DNA from 2 places in the Halioxenophilus aromaticivorans genome. Region 2 is predicted to be linked to the other one. Evidence: predicted binding sites of a transcription regulator. Region 2 holds the regulator's gene; the other holds the start of a gene.
The links. The regulator sigma-54, encoded in region 2, starts transcription at its own class of promoters, with help from an activator protein. The targets are predictions, from matches to a motif close to GTTGGCACGNNNNTNGNNT.

Region 1 (6,699 bases), 2.9 Mb from region 2:
TTCATCATTCAGGCTCTTGCTTACAGCTCGTGCAGGGGGTTTCTGCACGGGTTTAGGTTATTGCGATGGGGGAACGGCCAGCGGGTCTTTGGTGTCGTCGGTGTAGTTTAAGCGCAGGGCGAAGTCCTCTTTTCTACCGAGGTAAATCACTAAACCGCTACGGCCGTTCTCTAGGTCGTTGACCATTTCGTACTGTTTAATTTGCTGCAGTTCTGGGCGTGGCTCGGTATCGGTGATTTTTTTCCCGTAAACAACCACTTCTTCCAGTTGGCCATTGCTGCCGTCGGCAATTTCTGCCGGCACGGACACCGATATTTTTACGCCGTTTTCATCTTCTTCCACACTGTGTACTTTTACGCCCAGTGTGGTCTCTTCCTGGCCAATTTCGCCTTTGAGCTCGCCGCTTTCTAACCACCGCTTGCTAGTCTGCGCAGTGCTCAGAGCTGTGAATAACGTTAGGGTGATGGCGATAAGGGTTTGGGCCAGAATAAGCGTGGGTTTGGCTGTGGGGGAGATGGCGCGTTTCATGGTAAGTCCTTCTATTTTTCGCTGAATATTAGTCTATATTAAAGTCACTTTGTTCCGTTTTGATCCCAGTCAGAGGCGCGAGAAGCTTTTGGTTTAACTTGTGAACCATTAGCGGTTGTTGATACTAAATTGCAGTATTATGCCGCGCTGAAGCTGATTCTTGGTACCGGTACCGCCTTTGGCTCATTTCCCCGGAACACTGCGATAAATTGATAAATAAATGATTACTTTTAAAAGGTTACTTTTTAGAGGTTACTTTGGACATCTATGAAAACCCAAACCAGTAAACCACCGATCACCGAACCCGCTCGCGCCCCATTGCTTGTGCAAACTGAGGCAGTGCAAACTGGAACTCCTACGCAGGGTAAAAGCAATCCTTGCGCCAACAGTAAGACATTGCTTTGTGCCATCGCGGGTTTTGGCGTGGCGCTATCGCTGGCGGCGCCTTGGGCGCTGGCCGATGCAACCGCACAAGCCATTGAGCAGGTTGAAGTGAAGGGTAAGGCGTACCAGAGTAAAGCCACAACCGGTGATGCGGCGCAGCTGTTGGCAGAACAGGGGGTGGAGTTTTCCAACGCCGGGGGTATCTCCAGTTTACCGATTTTGCGTGGTCTCAACGACGAACGTGTAAAGCTGGTGGTGGATGGCGCAGAGTCCACGTCTGCCTGCGGTAACCACATGAACCCGGCGTTATCGTACATTGATGCCAGCCGCGTCAGCAGCGTAGAGGTTTTGGCTGGGTTAACACCCGTGAGTATGGGCGGTGATAGCATCGCCGGCACCATTGTTGTGGAGTCCGAGCCTACGCGCTACGCGGAATCCGCCGATAAACTGCTGACCACCGGCTCTGCGGGCTACTTTTACCGCAGCAACTCGCGCAACGATGGTGTATCTCTGCAGGCCGTGCTGGCCAATCAAACCCTAAGCCTTACCTACAGTGGCTCCTGGGACAAGGCCGAAAGCTATCGTGATGGTGATGGCAATACAGTGCTGGATACCCTGTACGAATCGCAAAGTCACAATCTGACCCTGGGTTGGCAGGGCGAGAACCAAGAGCTCAGCGCCAAGCTTACCCACCAAGAGGTGCCCCACCAGGGCTTCCCCAACCAATATATGGATATGGTGGGCAACACCAGTAACGGGATTAATCTGCGTTACCAACGAGATTTTGCCTGGGGCCGACTAAATGCCAGCGCCAACTGGCAAGATGTTGACCATGAAATGGGTTTTTTCACCGACGAAAAGCCCGGCACCATGCCCATGGTGACCGAGGGGCGGGATATCGGCTATAAACTGGCCTTGGCGCTGCCCGTGGGCGACGACGCCACTCTGCGTTTGGGCCATGAATTCCACCGCTTTGAGTTGGACGACTACTGGCCTGCGGTGGCGGGCTCGATGATGATGGGGCCCATGGACTACATCAATATCAACGATGGCCAACGCGATAGACTGGCCCTTTACGCCGAACTAGACCAAGTGCTGAATGAGCAGTGGCAACTGCAAATGGGGCTGCGTTACGAGCATTTGGTGAGCGATACGGGCGGTGTGCAGCCCTATAACACCATGAGCTCGGGGATGGGAGGCATGGGTGGCATGGCTGGCATGGGCAACGCCGATGCAGCCGCCGCCATGGCGTTCAATGCCATTGGTCACCAACGCAAAGACGACAACCTGGACATAACGCTCCTGGCCAAGTATCAAATTAACGCGCAGACGCAACTGGAATTCGGCATAGCCCAGAAAACACGCTCTCCCAGCTTGTACGAGCGCTATTCCTGGGGTCGAGGCACCATGAGCATGGCCATGATCGGCTGGTACGGCGACGGTAATGGCTACGTGGGCGATCCAAATCTCAAGCCCGAGGTGGCGACCACGGCGGCGGCAACATTTACCTGGCAAGGCGACGGCCAAGAGTTCAGTCTGGCACCTTACTATACCCACGTGGATAACTATATTGATGCCGTGCAAGTTGGTAGCTTCAACCCGCGTATGGCCATGATGGTATCGCGGCCACAATTGCAGTTTACCAATGTAGAAGCTGAACTCTGGGGAGTAGAATTACGCGGTAAGCAGCGTGTGCTCAGCCGAAATGATCACGAGCTCAGTCTGTCGTTTAGTGCTGATGTCACCCGAGGCAAAAACACCGACAGCGACAACAATTTGTATCACATCATGCCGTTAAACACGTCGCTGAGCTTGGTGCACCAGTACAAGCAATGGAGCAACACCTTGCAGTGGCAGTGGGTGGATGAAAAGTCTCGGGTGGATGAACTGCGCTTGGCAAACACCACCGATGAATATTCGGTATTGAATCTCACCAGCCAATTGCAGTGGAACCAGTTTTCACTCAGTGCCGGTGTTAGCAATCTGTTAGGTGAGCAATACCAGGAGCCGTTAGGCGGGGTTTATCTGTCTGGGTGGATTGCCAGCGACCAAACGCAAAGCTTTGCTGCGCTGCCCGGGCGGGGGCGCTCGGTGGATTTGGGCATTCGCTATCAGTTCTAGCAAGTGTCGCTGGTTAAACAACTATTAAAAAAACCGGGGCATCCCGGTTTTTTATGGTTGTTGTTTAAATCTAGGTTATTTTTTATAAATCACGTACGTTAACTAGGCCGCTTGAAGCAGTGCAGCGAGGTCGTCGGCGTGTTCCTCTTCCACGGCAAGAATTTCTTCAATAATTCGCCGTGTGGTGGAGTCTTTCTCACCCAAATAATCAATCATCTCACGATAGCTGTCGATGGCGATTCGCTCGGCTATAAGGTTTTCTTTAATCATCTCGTCCACGCTGGTGGCAGGTACGTATTCCGAGTGCGCGTTATCGCTAAGATGTGCCGGGTCCATATCTGGCGTGCCCCCCAGTTGCGCGATGCGCTCAGCCAATTTATCGGCATGCTCTTGCTCTTGGTTGGCGTGCTCTAAAAATTCGTCGGCGGCGGCCTGGGCGTTAAAACCGTCGCACATGTAATAGTGCTGCTTGTATCTTAGGGTACAAATAATTTCCGTGGCCAGGGCGCCATTTAGCATGTTAATTACGCTGTCTCGGTCCAGTTCATACCCGGCGGTGACGGCGCCGTCTTCAATGTGTTGGCGAGCGTTGGCGCGAATCTGTTTAATATCACTGATAAAAGTTGCGGAGTTCATTGTGGTTTCTCCTTACATTGCTGAGCGTTATTTGTTGGCGACACTCCCGCAGGTAAGCTGCCGCCGTTGTAGTTAATAACGCAAGCCGTGTGCCATAGCGGCAAATCGCCGGCGCTGCCATTTAATTTGGTTAAAGCAGTTAGAATTGGCGAGGCAATATGGGTGGGTTTTGCAAAAAAACGTAAGCTTTACAATTTTCCGGACGACATCAATCGACCTGTCTAAGTGATTCCGTGGTGGCCAGTGAAGGCCAGCGGTGCGGCACCGCGCAGACGCCGTTCTCGTAGATAGCGTTTAAAAGAGAAGCGTTTGGACAGGGGCAAAACTAACGCGGGCGCGTTAGTGTAATAATCAGCGTCGCCACCACCAGCACCGCGGCCAATATAAACGGGGCCGGCCCGCCACTCAATTGCAACACCAACAACACTGCAACGCAACTGGCGCCGGCGGTTTGCCCCAGGGTGCGGCCGGTGGTAATTAAACTGGCCGCCGCCGCGGAGCGTGCGAGGGCAACGCTGCCGATGATCATGCGAGCGTTGGGCGAAAAGAACATCCCTACACCGGCGCCGATTAGCCAAAGCCGCCAGGTAATGTTGGCCAGAGACATTTCCTGCGGGGCAAATATCATTAAGCACAAGCCCACCAGCGATACCAGCATTCCAAGGCTGCACAGAAGCTCTATGGAAACTTTATCGGATAAATAGCCAGAAGTAGGGGCAAATAACAAGCTAGCTGTGGCGTAAATAGCTAATACGGAACCCACCTGAGACGGGCCGTAGCCAAGGCTGTTTTGCAAATAAAACGGCAAGTACAGAATGATCAGCATACCGGCTAAGGTGGCTAAGAAATTGGCCAGCAGGGCAAGAGACAATTTGGGGTTGGCCAGCATATCCAGCGGAAGCACAGGGTTTTCCACGGCCAGTTCGTGGCGCACAAACCAATAGCCTACGGCTAAGCCGAGCGCAGCGGTGAGCGCGCCGGCTAGCACCTGGCCTCCGTGTACCGCCAGTTCCACTCCGATAATAATGGCGCCGATAGACAGAGCACACAACAGCGAGCCTTTGCCATCAAATCGGCCTGGGTGAATTTCCGGTTTGGGAATGGTTTTAAACATGGCCAGGGCGATGGCCGACAATGGCACGATGGCGCAAAACACCCAGCGCCAATCGACGCTAGCGGCCAAGTAGCCGCCAATGGCCGGGGCCAGTGATGTGCCACCGGCATTGGCCACGGTATTTAGCGACATGCCCTTGCCCAAATGTTGGCTGGGATAAATATAGCGTACCAAGCCTATGGCGACGCTCAAGCCGGCTGCTGTGCCAATGGCCTGTAAAGAACGGGCCATTAATGCGGCGGTATATGACTCGGTGGTTAAAATCAGTAGGCCGCCGGCGGCGTGCAGCAATAATCCCAGGCAATACAGCTTGCGCATACCCAGGCGGTTGGCCAGGGCCGATAGTGGCAGCAGAGTCATGGCCAAAATAAGTTGGTAGAGCGTAACAAATATTACCGCTTTGGCATCGCTGATATTGAGCTGCTCGGCGATGGTGGGTAATACCACGGCGGCGATGGCAATATCCATGGATAACACCATAGAGCCACAAAAAACGGCAATAATTGCGTAAACGCGGCGGGGTAAGGGTAGGCCTAGATGAATATCTGTCACGCGGGAGTCTCTTTAACCAGACGGCATTATCGGCTTAGTATTCCACTTCTTCCACCGTGGCTATTTTGCTTTTGCCACGATCTAAAAATCGTTCTTCATCGTCGATAATCGCTTGCGGCATGGTATGACTGGACAAATACTGCACCGTGTTGTGGTAAATAGTTTCGTCCTTAAACCACAGCTCGGTAATCACATCGAATTCGGGTTCGGTTACTGCCCCGGTTTCGGCGTTGGGCAGTACATCGATGTATCGGCGTAGGTAACGGTCTACACCTTGGGAATATTGTAACGCTAATTTGGCGTGGGTGGTTTCGTAATAGTTTCGAAATTCCGCCACGCTGGTGCCTGGTTTGCGTTTCAAAAAAATCAGTATTTTATACATTGGATTGAACCTTATTATTGTTTTGCCGGCCTTTTTTTAAGCGAGTGCAGGTAGGGCTGTTAATTGATAATAAGGCTTAAACAGGCTGCAAACCATAAAACTCGCGCACGGGCAGAAATTTAATGATTTTATTTAACAGGCGGGAGGGTTTTGTTTAACGCAGGGAGGGGGTTAAAACAGCGCAGGCCATAATTGGCTCAATAGATGAATAATCTATATGACCTGCGCAATAAGAATTAGCGAACATTAAATGGCGTAGTTGGTATCCTCACCGCCAAATAGTGCGTACAAACTTCGAATAAAGTTGGCCAGCTCCAAGGTCATAATGGTGAAATCCACATCGAATTGTTGGGCCGCGGTATCGGGCTCTTCGGCATCGGCTTTTTCTTGAATCATATCGCCAAACTTGAGCCGTTTAACGGTTAGGTTTTCGTCCACAATACACTCAATACCGGCGCTGGAGATGATGGCCAGTTTGCTCACCAGCATGCCTTCTTGCAGATGGTTGATGATGTTCTCTGCACTTAAATCTTGGTTTTTGCAACGAATAATACCGCCATCTTCACCGGGGTCGCGTAACTCGCATTCCTGTCCCAAAACAAAATCCGAGTCGGTCTCCTGGTGTTTTAACCAATTGGTCATCACCTGTTGCGGAATGCTCTTACTGGCAGCGGGCACCACGGGTAAGCTGCCCAGGGCTTCGCGCAAGTTAACCAGCAGTTCTTCGGCGGCGGTAACCGAGCTGGAGTTAACAATTAAGTGGCCTTCTTTGGGGGCAAAGTAGGCATACAGGCGGCTAGAGCGAGTGAAGGCCTTGGGTAGCATGGTTATCACCAGCTCTTCTTTGATTTGTTGCTGCTCTTTGCGGCCAACCTTGCGGCCTTCATCTGCCTCTATGGCCTTCACCTTATCTTCCACAGCTTCATTAACGGCCGCAGCGGGTAGTACGCGCTGCTGTTTTTTGCTGCACACCATGGTGTAA
Region 2 (6,699 bases):
CACGCTTGGTGTTGCATTCGGACAGCAACCCACAGCCCTGGCACTTTAGCGCCGATCATGGCCGCACAGAAAACAACGGCAATCTTATTACGCTGTGGGGTAATGTAGTGGCAGAGCAAGCCCTAGCTGGTGGCGGACAATACCGCATAGAAACTTCGCGCCTAAGGGTGGAGCCTTTGCTACAGCAGGCCACGAGCCAGCAGCCCGTGACCATTCGTTCACCGCAGGGCTTGGGCAACTCCACTGGCATGAGCATTGATATGCCGCAACAAACTGTTACGTTGAATTCACAGGTAAAGGCAACTTATGAAGCCAAGTAAACGCACCATTGCACGGGCCTTAGCCGCTGCCTGGCTGGTGACCCTAGCCGCCAGCTGGATACCTAACGCCCAGGCGCTACCAGAAGACCGCGACCAACCCATCGAAATCAACGCCGACCGCGCCGTTCGTAACGAAAAAACCGGTGTGACGGAATTTGTTGGCAACGCCCTACTCAGCCAAGGCTCGCTGTCCATTGCCGCCGACACCATTACCATCAATTACAACGACAACGGTATACGCGATATCCTGGCAGTGGGCACGCCGGCTGTGCTTCACCAAATACCCAACCCAGAGCAAAGCCAGGTAACCGCCAAAGCCAACCGTATCGAATACAGTGTTGGCGACGAAGTCATTAACTTAAAAGAGCGCGCCAGCATTGATCAGGATGGTTCGGTCATAACCAGCGATTTGATTCGTTACGACATCAATCAGTCTATGGCAGAAGCCAGCGGTGACAATCGGGTGAATATTATTATTCCACCTAGCAATGCCCGAACAACCAACCCGCCGACATCGGAATCCGACAACAGCGACGCTATCCCAAACGACCCCAAATAACCGACTTCAGCTAGATTTCATGGCCAAACTCAGCGCACAACATCTCGCCAAGGCTTACCGCGGACGCCCCGTGGTGACAGACGTTTCATTGGAAGTAAACACCGGCCAAGTGGTCGGCCTACTCGGCCCCAACGGCGCCGGTAAAACCACCTGTTTTTACATGATCGCGGGGCTGGTGCCGGCAGACAACGGCCAAGTTTTTTTAAACGACGAAGAAATTTCGAGTCTGCCAATGCACGGCAGAGCACGCAAGGGGCTGGGCTACCTACCGCAAGAAGCATCGATTTTTCGTAAGCTCAGCGTACGTGATAATCTCCTGGCGATTTTAGAGACACGGGCCGACCTCAACAAACAGCAGCGACTGGACAAATGCCAGCAACTGCTGGAGGAATTCCACGTCACCCATGTGCAAGACAGCCCGGGCATGGCCCTGTCTGGTGGTGAGCGCCGGCGTGTAGAAATCGCTCGCGCCCTGGCGGCGGAGCCGCGCTTTATCTTATTGGACGAGCCCTTTGCAGGGGTCGACCCGATATCGGTGTCTGATATCAAAAACATTATTGAACATCTGCGCAGCCGCGGTATCGGCGTGTTAATCACCGACCACAATGTGCGCGAAACCCTGGATATCTGCGAAAAGGCGTATATCGTCGGCGGCGGACAAATCATTGCCGAGGGTAAACCCCAAGAGGTACTGGCCAACCAATTGGTGCGTGATACCTACCTGGGGGATAAATTTCACCTTTAACGAAGCAAATTGCCCTGCCCCTTTACGCGAGGCCAATTATGCGCGACTATACCGGGGTAGCGCCCTTTTCTAGTGCGCCCAAAGCCGCCTAACAGGCACCTTTCTCCCGGTGGATTGATCCGCCAAATCTCCTTATATTTTCTTCACACAAAACACATAATTTTTAGGCATAAAAATTGCTTAAATTTGTTGCGCGTTCACCGGTTTCGGTACTACACTGCCAAGACGGCAGCGGAAAGTCCCTGCCCAGATTTTTATTTGGCGTACCAACACCGGATCGATTAGCCGCATTATGAAGCAGTCTCTACAGCTTAAGCTCGGTCAACAGCTCACCATGACCCCCCAACTGCAACAGGCCATTCGCCTATTGCAGCTTTCCACGCTCGACCTACAGCAAGAAATTCAAGAAGCGCTGGAATCCAACCCCATGTTGGAAATGACAGAGGGTGAAGATCAATCCGGCAGCGACGGTGACAGCAAAGACAGCGGCGAAGCCAACTCAGAAGGCGCCAACACCACTGAAGCCACTGCTGCGGAAAACACAAGCGACGACAACAACACAGAAACCGCCAGCGATAGCAACGACGATTGGCAGGACAACATCCCCGACGACCTACCCGTCGACACCAATTGGGACGATATCTACCAAGGCAGTGGCCCCTCCAGCTCCGGCAGCGTCGGCCCAGAGCGCGATGACAGCTACTTTGATAGCCAAATTGACAACTCGGAGACACTGCAAGAGCATCTGCTCTGGCAACTGAATTTAACCCCCATGTCAGATCAAGATCGCAGCATCGCCATGAACATTATCGATGCCGTGGCGCCCAGTGGCTTGTTAACCTCCACCATTGAAGAGATTTACCTCGGTTTGATCGGCCAATCCAGCCCATCTGAAGCCGAAACGACAGAAGCGGATAAAGAGGATGCGCTATCGGCAGACAGTGAAACGTTTGAGGATGGCGACACCGCTACCGAAGCCGAAACTGTGGTATCTAGCGCTACCGACTTAGACGACGAAGATAGCCTGAGCATTGAGGAAGTACTGGCCGTACAGCATCGTTTGCAGCTGTTTGACCCTATTGGCTCGTGCAGTGAAGACCTGGGCCAATGCCTTTTGGTGCAGCTGAATCAGTTCCCGGCGGATACCCCGGCGTTGAATTCCGCCAAGCTGGTAGTACGTGAACACCTGGCACAATTGGGAAACCGCGACTATAAACAAATTATGCGCCGCGGCCGGATGAAAGAGCCTGAATTGAAGCAGGCTATTTTGCTGATTCAGCAATTGACTCCCCACCCCGGTGAATTGATTGGCAGTAGCGAGACCACCTATATAGTGCCGGATGTATTTGTCAGCAAAAAGGACGATCGTTGGAGCGTAGAGCTGAACCCAGAGATCGCGCCCAAAATTCGCATTAACAACAGTTACGCAAACTTGGTTAAGCGCGCGGATAGCAGCGACGACAACACCTTCCTTCGAGACAACTTGCAAGAGGCACGTTGGTTTTTGAAAAGCCTGCAAAGCCGTAACGAAACTTTGCTGAAAGTGGCGAGCTGTATCGTTGACAAGCAGCGCGGCTTCCTTGACCATGGCCCTGAAGCGATGAAGCCATTGGTTCTGCACGATATTGCCGAAGACGTCGGCATGCACGAATCGACCATTTCTCGAGTCACTACACAAAAGTATATGCATACACCCCAAGGCATATTTGAGCTGAAATATTTCTTTTCTAGCCACGTCAGTACCGACGGCGGCGGCGAATGCTCCTCTACGGCCATCCGCGCCATTATCAAAAAGCTGGTTGCCGCGGAAGACCCGAAAAAACCGCTCAGCGACAGTAAAATCACCAACTTATTATCGGATCAGGGTATTCAGGTGGCGCGCCGTACCATCGCCAAATACCGAGAATCTCTGGGCATTGCTGCGTCTAACGAACGCAAGCGCCTGGTGTAAATATCAGCAATTAGCACGGCAAACAGTCAGGGATGTAATTTACCCCTGCCAGGCACTAAAAAACTGGAATTTTTAGTGCCAACGAAACTCACAATAACAACAGAGAAAAATCAAGAACAACAGCGAAGTAACAGGTTTTCACCGCGCCGGATCGCCGACGTGGTGGCAAAGGCGGCCCAGCCGCCAAAAAACCAACCGGCCCAACATCTGCAAGGGCCAAATCGACAAAGAGGAAACGCAATGCAAATCACTATTAGCGGGCATCACGTCGAACTAACCGACTCAATTAAAGATTATGTAAACAACAAGCTGTCCCGCCTCGATAAACACCACGGCCAGATAACCAACACCAACGTCACCCTCTCAGTTGAAAAAATGCGGCAAAAAGCCGAAGCTAACATCCACGTGAGCGGTAGAGACTTCTTCGCCAACTGTGAATCCGAAGATCTATACGCTGCCATTGACGGCCTAACCGACAAATTAGACCGACAGCTACTCAAACACAAAGAGAAAATCAGTAGTCATCGATGACCACCAAACTGTCTTCCATTTTAGCTCCAAGCCGTGTCGTATGCGGCTTGGACGGCGTTAGCAAAAAGCGCGCACTGCAAACCATAGCCAATCACATTGCCGAAGACCTACCGGTATTGGATGCCGAAGAGCTGTTCCGCCGTCTTATGGCCCGTGAGCGATTAGGCTCTACCGGTATAGGCCAAGGTATCGCCATACCCCACTGCCGTTTAGAGAACTGCTCCGGTACCTTAGGGGCCTTTTTCAAGCTCAGCGACAAACTCGACTTCGATGCCATAGACGATGCACCGGTGGACTGTATTTTTGCCCTGCTGGTACCTGAAGAAGCTGACGATTCACACCTACAAACATTGGCCGCCATCGCGCGGACCTTCTCCAACCCCGATTTGATGCAACGCATTCGTCAGTGCGACGATAGCGAAACACTCTACCAAACATTGATTAGCGCCGACTAACAACGGGGATACCACATGCAACTTGTCATCATCAGTGGTCGCTCTGGCTCCGGTATTAGCAGCGCCCTGAGGGTGCTCGAGGATGCTGGCATGACCTGCATAGACAACCTGCCCGTGGCTCTGCTGAGCCACTTGGTAGATACCACCGATGATACTGAGCTGCGCTGTGCGGTGACCCTGGATGCGCGCAGCAACCTGGGCCAACTGGCCAATTTCCCAGCACTGTACCAACAATTAAAAAGCCAGTGCCAATCGGTACAGGTGATCTTTCTCGATTCTCGGGACGACATTCTGCTCAGACGCTTCAGCGAAACGCGACGCAAGCATCCTTTAACCAGCGTTGATGTGGGCCTTAAAGATGCCATCATCCAGGAATCCGAACTGCTGACTCCGGTGGTGGACCACGCCGACTTAGTAATCGACACCAGCAATTTAAGCCTACACGCACTGCGCGACTTGATTCGCAAAGCGGTGACCGGCGCCGAGCACATGGACCTGGCTGTGCAATTTCAGTCTTTTGGGTTTAAGCGCGGCGTGCCCGCCGAAGCGGATTTAATTTTTGACGCCCGTTGCCTGCCTAACCCCTATTGGGTGCCAGAGCTAAGAGCCTGTAGCGGCAACGACGACAAAGTGATCGAGTTTTTAAGTCAAGAACCGCTGGTGGCAGAGATGCTAGACGACATAAAAACCTATGTACGCAAATGGCTACCCCACTACGCGGCCTCTAATCGCAGTTATATCACCGTGGCAGTGGGCTGCACCGGCGGCCAGCACCGCTCGGTTTACCTATGCAATCAATTAGCAAAACAATTTCGGGAGGAACCCAGTAACCCACTGCAAACCGACGTACTTGTGCGTCATCGAGACCTGCACTGATGCCCAACCGATAACTATAAGAGCGCTATGCTGCAAGAAACCCTCACCATCATCAACAGCCGCGGCCTTCACGCCCGCGCTGCGACCAAACTGGTCAAAACCGCACTCACTTTCGACTCAGATATTCATATAGAGTTTGATGGTAAAACCGCCGACTGCAAAAGTGTCATGTCCATACTTTTATTGGCCGCTACGGTTAATTCTGAAATTACACTCACCGCCACAGGCTGCGACGAGCAAAACGCCATCGATCGAATCAAAGCCCTATTCAGCAATAAATTCGGTGAAGATAGCTAAGCGCTAAAATCTATAGCCTAAAAACTAAATCCTTAATAAAACGCTCAAAAGTTTGCCTTGCTTGCCCCTTACCTCTGATCACCAGCTACACTTAGTGGTAAGCACTGCGAGCCAACTGAAAACGATTACTTAGCCTTAACCTGACAAGGCGCGATGATCGTTTCGCGTGGCCGACGTATAACCGAAATAAAAAGCTGTTATTTTTTTGTTTTTTCCAGGCGTTAGCCAATTAAGGCTATGAGACCGACCACAAGCGGTTTTTTCTTGTAAATTAGTCGGAGTTAGGCAAATCGTGCTTGTGTTTGTCCTCAGGACATTACTAAACTAAACCCTTGTTTTTACTGCACCTTTAATTTCCTATGTAGGCGCTTGAGAACATCAAGCCACGCCTAAGCAGTGAACACCTCCGACCACACCTAGCCACGCATTGATTGAGAGTTGCCCCACCCATGGCCAATCAAACTAACAGCGCAGAAGTACTCTCAAACCAAACTCAGAACAAACTGGCTTTGGTTCAAGAAGCATTAGACAGCGGTGCACTGAGCTCCATTCGCCGCATGCTCAACGGTTTACAACCCACCGCCATCGCGCACCTTCTAGAGTCGTCTCCGCCACAGCGCCGGGTAGTACTGTGGGAGTTGGTAGATAAAGACCAAGAAGGCGAGGTCATCCAGGAACTGGCGGATAACGTGCGCGCCCAGCTGCTATCGGATATGGACTCCTCTGACCTGGCGGCCATGACCGAAGAGTTGGAAGCCGATAACGTCGCCGATATTTTGCAAACATTGCCAGATGCGGTTATTCAAGAAGTGTTGGCAGCCATGTCGACGCAAAATCGTGAGCGGGTAGAATCGATCCTCTCCTACGAGGAAGACACCGCCGGCGGCTTGATGGACCCGGACGTCATTACCGTGCGGCCCGACCTCACCCTGGACGTGGTACTGCGTTACCTGCGCCGCCACGAA

Region 1: ACGHM3_RS05010 (ferritin-like domain-containing protein) is a predicted target of sigma-54. The motif match lies at 3,748-3,766, and genes of this name have one in related genera.

What each region holds. Positions count from the first base shown of each region.
Region 1 covers NZ_AP031496.1:1,136,569-1,143,267, forward strand. Annotated here, with positions in the region: gene ACGHM3_RS04995 (DUF6491 family protein) at 1-8, opposite strand, end outside; gene ACGHM3_RS05000 (hypothetical protein) at 58-528, opposite strand; gene ACGHM3_RS05005 (TonB-dependent receptor domain-containing protein) at 796-3,033, shown strand; gene ACGHM3_RS05010 (ferritin-like domain-containing protein) at 3,136-3,669, opposite strand; gene ACGHM3_RS05015 (MFS transporter) at 3,995-5,335, opposite strand; gene ACGHM3_RS05020 (EthD domain-containing protein) at 5,370-5,717, opposite strand; gene rdgC (recombination-associated protein RdgC) at 5,964-6,699, opposite strand, start outside.
Region 2 covers NZ_AP031496.1:4,182,926-4,189,624, forward strand. Annotated here, with positions in the region: gene lptC (LPS export ABC transporter periplasmic protein LptC) at 1-320, shown strand, start outside; gene lptA (lipopolysaccharide transport periplasmic protein LptA) at 307-879, shown strand; gene lptB (LPS export ABC transporter ATP-binding protein) at 899-1,624, shown strand; gene ACGHM3_RS17955 (RNA polymerase factor sigma-54) at 1,917-3,575, shown strand; gene hpf (ribosome hibernation-promoting factor, HPF/YfiA family) at 3,816-4,106, shown strand; gene ACGHM3_RS17965 (PTS sugar transporter subunit IIA) at 4,103-4,561, shown strand; gene rapZ (RNase adapter RapZ) at 4,577-5,437, shown strand; gene ACGHM3_RS17975 (HPr family phosphocarrier protein) at 5,465-5,734, shown strand; gene mgtE (magnesium transporter) at 6,184-6,699, shown strand, end outside.